DNA from 2 places in the Streptomyces tamarix genome. Region 1 is predicted to be linked to the other one. Evidence: predicted binding sites of a transcription regulator. Region 1 holds the regulator's gene; the other holds the start of a gene.
What was found. Region 1 encodes HspR, which represses chaperone genes until heat shock. Its sites were predicted from a motif close to TTGAGNNNNNNNNNCTCAA; they were not measured.
Positions count from the first base shown of each region.

Region 1 (3,406 bases):
AAGCTCCTCGTCGAGGGCCACGTCGACGAGGCCATCGCCCGCCGCCTCGGCATGAACGTCCGCACCTGCCGCGCCCACATAGCCAAGCTCGCGTCCACGCTCGGCAGCGGCAGCCGCGCCCAGCTCGGCTACCTCATCGCCCGGTCCGGCATCCTCGACCAGGAGCCCGGCCAGGGGCAGGACCAGGAGCAGGTCCGCTGCCACGACTGACGGCCCCCGACCCCGGCGGCCACCCGGACCCGGCGCACCCGCCCGGCGGCCACCCGACCCCGGCGCACTCGCAGTCCCGGCACACCCCACAGCTCCGGCGCGGCATAGTTCCGGCGCGTCGTGGGCCCGGCGCGTCGCAGGCCCGGCGCGTCGTGGGCCCGGTGCGTCGTGGGCCCGGTGCGTCGTGGGCCCGGTGCGTCGTGGGCCCGGCGCACCCGCCCGACGGGCACCCGGCCCCGGCGGCCATCCGGCCCGGTGACCCGGCCGGTGGCCTTCCGACCCCGGCACGCCGCAGCCTGGGCGCGTCGCGGCCTCGGCGCGTCGCAGGCCCGGCGCACCCACCCAGCGGCCATCCGGCCCCAACGCGTCACAGCCCCGGCGCACCCGTCGCTCCAGAGCGTCGCAGCCCGGTGCACCCGGCCGCCCCGGCACTCCGGCACCCGCCACCCCGGCGCGTCGCCGCCCCGCTACGTGCCGCCCTCCGGCGTCCAGGGCGTGACCTCCACGGCGTCGGTGGTGCCCAGGTCCAGCGGCCCGTCGTGCGGGGCGACCGTCTGAGCGGCGGCCCCCCGGCCGGGCGTGACCCGCAGGTACGCGCCGTTCGTCGCCGTGACGTCCGACCGCGTCACCGTGTTCCGCCACAGGATCCCCGACCGTGCCCGCTGCCCCGGCCGCAGCACGAACGTCGAACGGGTCGCCCCGCCGTCCACCGCGTCCGTGCCGAGGCGCACGGTCACGTCGAGCTCCTCGCGCTCCGCGTCCAGTACGGCCACCTCCGGGTAGCCGCTCACCTCGAACGGCCGGCCGCCGCAGTTGTCGAGGAACACGGACAGCGCCCGCAGCCCCAGGGCGGTCTCCGTGGCCCCCAGCGTGACCCGTACGCCCGACCCCGGGCACGCGCCCGCCGAGGGCCCCGCGGGCGCGGAGAGGCCCGGTACGGGTGCCGAGGGCGGCGGGGACGCCGCGTCCGGCGCCGCCCCGCCCGCCGAACACCCCGCGGTCACCACCGTGACCACCGCCGCGGCCGTGACCACCGCGCTCCCCCTCGTACGCATCCCCGGATCATCGCACGGGAAAGGCCCCCTCCTCGGAGGGGGCCTTCCAGGTCCTGCCGGCGCTTCCGGGCGCTCGCCGCCACGGGGTACGGGAGTGCGGGACTACTCGCCGCCGCGCTTTCCGGCCGGCCGCCACACGACCAACGCACTGGTCTGCTGCACGTCCTGATAGGGCACCAGGTCCCGCCGGTACGAGGCGTGCACCTGCGCCTCGCGCTGACGCATCGCCACCGCCGCGCCCTCCAGGGCCGCGGTCAGCTCGGCCACCCGGGCCTCCAGCGCGGTGACCTGGTTCTCCAGCTCGATGATGCGCTTGATCCCGGCCAGGTTGATGCCCTCGTCCTGCGACAACTGCTGCACCTGCCGGAGCAGCTCGATGTCGCGGGCCGAGTAGCGCCGGCCCCGGCCGGCCGTACGGTCCGGGGAGACGAGCCCCAGGCGGTCGTACTGGCGCAGCGTCTGCGGGTGCAGCCCGCTGAGCTGCGCCGCCACCGAAATGACGTACACCGGGGTCTCGTCGGTCAGTTCGTACGGGTTGCGTCGGCGTGCGTCCATTGCCTCAAGCCCCCTTCGCGGCCTGGAACAGCTCCGCCCGCGGGTCCTCTCCCGCGGTAGCTTGACGGTACGTCTCCAGGGCCTCGCGCGCCTTGTCGTTCAACTCCTTCGGCACGGCGACCTCGACCGTGACCAGCAGGTCGCCACGCGTGCCGTCCTTGCGGACCGCGCCCTTGCCCCGGGCCCGCATCGTACGGCCGTTGGGCGTACCGGCGGGGATCTTCAGCGTGACCGGCGGTCCGCCGAGGGTCGGCACCCTGATCTCGCCGCCGAGCGCCGCCTCCACGAACGAGACGGGCACGGTGACGGTGAGGTTGTCGCCCTTCCGGCCGAAGACCGGGTGCGCGCCGACGTGGACGACCACGTACAGGTCGCCGGGCGGACCGCCCCGCTCGCCGGGCGCACCCTTGCCGCGCAGCCTGATCCGCTGCCCGTCGGAGACACCCGCCGGGATGCGGACCTGCATGGTGCGCGAGGACTTGGCGCGGCCACTGCCGTGGCACACCTCGCACGGGTCCTGGGCGATCAGCCCGCGGCCCTTGCAGTCCACGCACGGGTCGGTCAGCGAGAAGCCGCCGCCCGAGCCGCGCGACACCTGGCCGGTGCCGACGCACGTCGGGCAGACCCGCGGCGTGCCGTGCTTGTCGCCCGTGCCGGAACAGGCCTGACAGGGCTGCTGGCTGGACATGCGCAGCGGGACGGTGGCGCCGTCGACCGCCTCGGTGAAGCTGAGCGTCACCTCGGACTCGACGTCCTGACCGCGGCGCGGCTGCGTCCGGGTGCCCGTGGCGCCGCCCCGGTTGAACAGGCCGCCGAAGACGTCCCCGAGCCCGCCGCCGAAGCCGCCGGCGCCGCCCGCCCCGCCCTGGCCGCCGAACAGGTCGCCCAGGTCGAAGTTGAACGTGCCGCCCGCGCCACCGGGCCCGGGCCGGAAGCCGCCGTTGCCGAAGAGGGCGCGCGCCTCGTCGTACTCCTTGCGCTTCTTGGGGTCGCCGAGGACGTCGTTCGCCTCGGAGATCTCCTTGAAGCGGGCCTCCGCGGCGGTGTCGCCCTTGTTGGCGTCCGGGTGGAACTCGCGGGCGAGCTTCCGGTACGCCTTCTTGATCTCGGCTTCGGTCGCGTCCTTGGGGACGCCGAGGACCTTGTAGTAGTCCTTCTCGACGAAGTCCTTCGTACTCATCGACGTCCCTCCTCCCGGACGATCACTGCGTCAGCCCCGGGGCCGGCGGTCCTGCGACCGCCGGCCCTGTGGCTGTCAGCCCTCCTCGGGGCCACCGTTCTCCTCGTCGGCCGACTGCTCTTCCTTCGGAGCCGGCGCGGCACCCGGCTGGGGCTCGGCGACGGCGACACGTGCGGGACGGATGGTCCGCTCGCCGATCCGGTACCCCGGCTGGAGGATCGCCACGCAGGTCGTCTCGGTGACGTCCGGCGCGTACGAGTGCATCAGCGCCTCGTGCACGGTCGGGTCGAAGGGCTCGCCCTCCTTGCCGAACTGCTGGAGGCCCATCTTCGCGACGACGGTCTCCAGCGACTCGGCGACCGACTTGAAGCCGCCGACCAGCTCGCCGTGCTCCCGCGCCCGGCCG
Region 1 covers NZ_JAWCTQ010000010.1:75,265-78,670, forward strand. The annotation lists gene RND61_RS10765 (helix-turn-helix transcriptional regulator) at 1-210, shown strand, start outside; gene RND61_RS10770 (DUF4232 domain-containing protein) at 678-1,265, opposite strand; gene RND61_RS10775 (heat shock protein transcriptional repressor HspR) at 1,368-1,820, opposite strand; gene dnaJ (molecular chaperone DnaJ) at 1,825-3,000, opposite strand; gene grpE (nucleotide exchange factor GrpE) at 3,076-3,406, opposite strand, start outside.

Region 2 (3,406 bases), on a different contig from region 1:
CCGCCCGCGCCGGTGACGGCCAGGCCGGTCGCGACGCCGGGGACGGACGTACGGCGCTCGGCCGGGTCCTGGGCGGACTCGGGCACGTGGTGCGGCCGCCCGATGAGGTCGCGCAGGTCGTCCTCGCGGACGGTGAACGGCAGCTCCCGGTCGCCCAGTTCGGCCTGGGCGGCGACCTTCCGCAGGAGCCGGGCGACGGACCGCTCCAGGTTGCGCACACCGGCCTCGCGGGTGTACTCGCCGGCGAGCCTGCGCAGCGCGGCCTCCTCGATCACCACCTCGTCCCGGTCGAGCCCGGCCCGCTCCAGTTGGCGGGGCAGCAGGTGGTCGCGCGCGATGACGATCTTCTCGTCCTCCGTGTAGCCGTCGAGCCGGACCAGCTCCATGCGGTCGCGGAGCGCCTCGGGGATGGCTTCCAGCACGTTCGCCGTGGCGAGGAAGACGACGTCGCTGAGGTCGAGTTCGACTTCGAGGTAATGGTCGCGGAACGTGTGGTTCTGCGCCGGGTCGAGGACCTCCAGCAGGGCCGCGGCCGGGTCGCCCCGGAAGTCGGAGCCCACCTTGTCGATCTCGTCGAGGAGGACGACGGGGTTCATGGACCCGGCCTCCTTGACGGCGCGGACGATCCGGCCGGGCAGGGCGCCGACGTACGTCCGCCGGTGGCCGCGGATCTCCGCCTCGTCCCGTACGCCGCCGAGCGCGACGCGCACGAACTTGCGGCCCATCGCGTGGGCGACGGACTCCCCGAGGCTCGTCTTGCCCACGCCGGGCGGCCCCACCAGCGCGAGCACGGCGCCGCCGCGCCGCCCGCCGACGACGCCGAGGCCCCGGTCGGCGCGGCGCTTGCGGACGGCGAGGTACTCGGTGATGCGCTCCTTCACGTCCTCCAGCCCGGCGTGCTCGGCGTCGAGGACCTCCTTGGCGCCGCGGATGTCGTACCGGTCCTCGGTCCGCTCGTTCCACGGCATCTCCAGGACCGTGTCCAGCCAGGTGCGGATCCAGGAGCCCTCGGGGGACTGGTCGCTGGCGCGCTCCAGCTTGTCGACCTCCTTCAGGGCGGCCTCGCGGACCTTCTCCGGCAGGTCCGCGCCCTCGACGCGGGACCGGTAGTCGTCCGTGCCGCCGTCGGGGTCGTCGCCGTTCAGCTCGCGGAGCTCCTTGCGCACGGCTTCGAGCTGACGGCGCAGCAGGAACTCGCGCTGCTGCTTGTCGACGCCCTCCTGGACGTCCTTGGCGATGGACTCCGCCACGTCCTGCTCGGCCAGGTGGTCGCGGAGCTGCTCGGTGGCGAGCCTCAGCCGCGCGACGGGCTCGACGGTCTCCAGCAGGGCGACCTTCTGGGCGGTGGTGAGGAAGGGGGAGTACCCGGAGTTGTCCGCCAGGGCGGAGACGTCGTCGATCTGCTGGACGCGGTCGACGACCTGCCAGGCGCCGCGCTTGCGCAGCCAGCTCGTGGCGAGGGCCTTGTACTCCTTGACCAGCTCGGTGACGGCGCCGGGCAGCGGGTCGGGCGCGGTCTCGTCGACGACGGTGCCCTCCACCCACAGGGCGGCGCCCGGCCCGGTCGTCCCGGCCCCGATCCGCACGCGTGCCCGGCCCCGGATGAGGGCTCCGGGATCGCCGTCGGACAGCCGCCCGACCTGCTCGACCGTGCCGAGGACGCCGATCCCCGCGTACGTCCCGTCCACCCGCGGCACCAGCAGCACCCGCGGCTTGCCGCTCCCGTCCCGCGCGGCGGCCTGGGCGGCCTCGACGGCGGCGCGCACCTCGTTGTCGGACAGATCCAGCGGCACCACCATGCCCGGCAGCACGACCTCGCCGTCGAGCGGCAGCACGGGCAGGGTGAGCGATTCGGACGTCGAAGCCATGATCTCCCCTTCGGCAGTCAAGTTGAGCTACACCGACTCAATGCTCCTGAGCCCTCTGGTGTTCCCCACGCCTGTTCGCTCTGAGCGATCACCGGCCCCCACCACATCCACCCCACCGGTCCGTCGGCCCACCGGCCTGTCGGGCCGTCACCCGGCAGGCCGTCACCCGGCCGTCAACCCGCCGGCCCGCTGGTCCGTACGGGAGCGACACCCGGTCGCCGGCCGGCTCCCGCGGGTCGCGGAGCACCGCCCTCGCCCGCGCGGGAGTTCGCGGCGGGGCGGTGAAGGCCCGCCCGCGCGCAGGCGGTTCCGGGTCGGAAACGGCCAGGGGGAGCGGGGCTCCGGACGATCCGCCGACCGCTCGGCCGTCCACCGGCGGGACCGCGGGCGGCGCCGTACCGTGCTCTCGCACGGCGTTCGCCACGGCCGGTGCGAACGGCCCCAACGGCGGTGTCGACGAGGCCGGTCGCGGTGGTACGCGGAGCACGGTGGCGTTCGCGTGCACGTTCCAGAGCAGCGCCGGACGGACGGCCTCACGCGCGGGACGCCCTCCCCGACTGCCCCAAGTGCGGGTACGTCCGGGCGGGTGGCCTCACGCGCGCGGGGCGCGCGGCTCCGCGACCTCTGTGAGGACACCGTCCAGCGGGTGGCCTCACGCGTGCGGCGCGCCCGGAGCGAGCTGCTGCGAAACCCGGTCCTGTGGAGGTCGTCGCGCGCGGGGCGCGTCCGCCGGACCGGCGCGCCCGCCGGGCCGGACGGGGACGCCGCTCCCCGGGCGGCCGGGCGTCCTCGCGCGGGCGGCGCGACCTGCCGCTGACGCTGCCGACCGGCGGGCTCACGGCGAACGTCGGCAGCGCGACCGTGTACGTCGGCATCCCCGCCCTGCGGGCGGACCTGCGCACCGACGACGCGCGGACGGAGCCGGCCGTCGGCGCCCGCATCCCGTACTACGCCCTGCTGCCCGCGGGGCGCGCCCGGGCGGCGTACGCGGCTACCGCAGCGCCCACCTCCTGGGCGTCCTGACGTTCACCGCCCCCTCCCCGGCGTGCGGGCGCGCGCCGAACGCGCCGGTGCCGATCCTGGCCCGCGCGGTGCGGGACGCGGGCGCCGCGCTGATGGTGCCTCAGGTACTCACCGGCATCCGGCTCGGCTTCACCGGGGCGGCCCGGGCCCGCGCCCTCGGCAGGTGCGCGGTCACCCTGTCGGCCGGGACCGTCCCGGGGCGGGTCCTCGGCGGGCTGCCGGCACCGCCGACCTGCCTCCCCCGCCGCCCCGGCCGCGTACCCGTTCTCCGTGACGTCGACGCCCTTCGCCGCCGCGGCGGGCACCACCTGGCCGGAGCGGGGGTCCTGGTCACCCCCACCGTGGAGCCGTGGCCGGTCCGCGCGCCCCCGCGGGCGCGCGGCACGTGCCCGGCGACCGGCGGCGGCTCGCGCCTGGAGCGGCTCCTGCGACTCCCCTCGCCCGGTTGATGGACCGCGCGCGGCCCTGACCCCCGCGGCGGCCCGTGCGCCGGGCCCCCGGCGCCGACCCGCCCG
Region 2 covers NZ_JAWCTQ010000001.1:281,764-285,169, forward strand. The annotation lists gene lon (endopeptidase La) at 1-1,868, opposite strand, end outside; gene RND61_RS01220 (hypothetical protein) at 2,568-2,891, shown strand; gene RND61_RS01225 (hypothetical protein) at 2,939-3,340, shown strand.
Region 2: lon (endopeptidase La) is a predicted target of HspR. The motif match lies at 1,891-1,909, and genes of this name have one in related genera.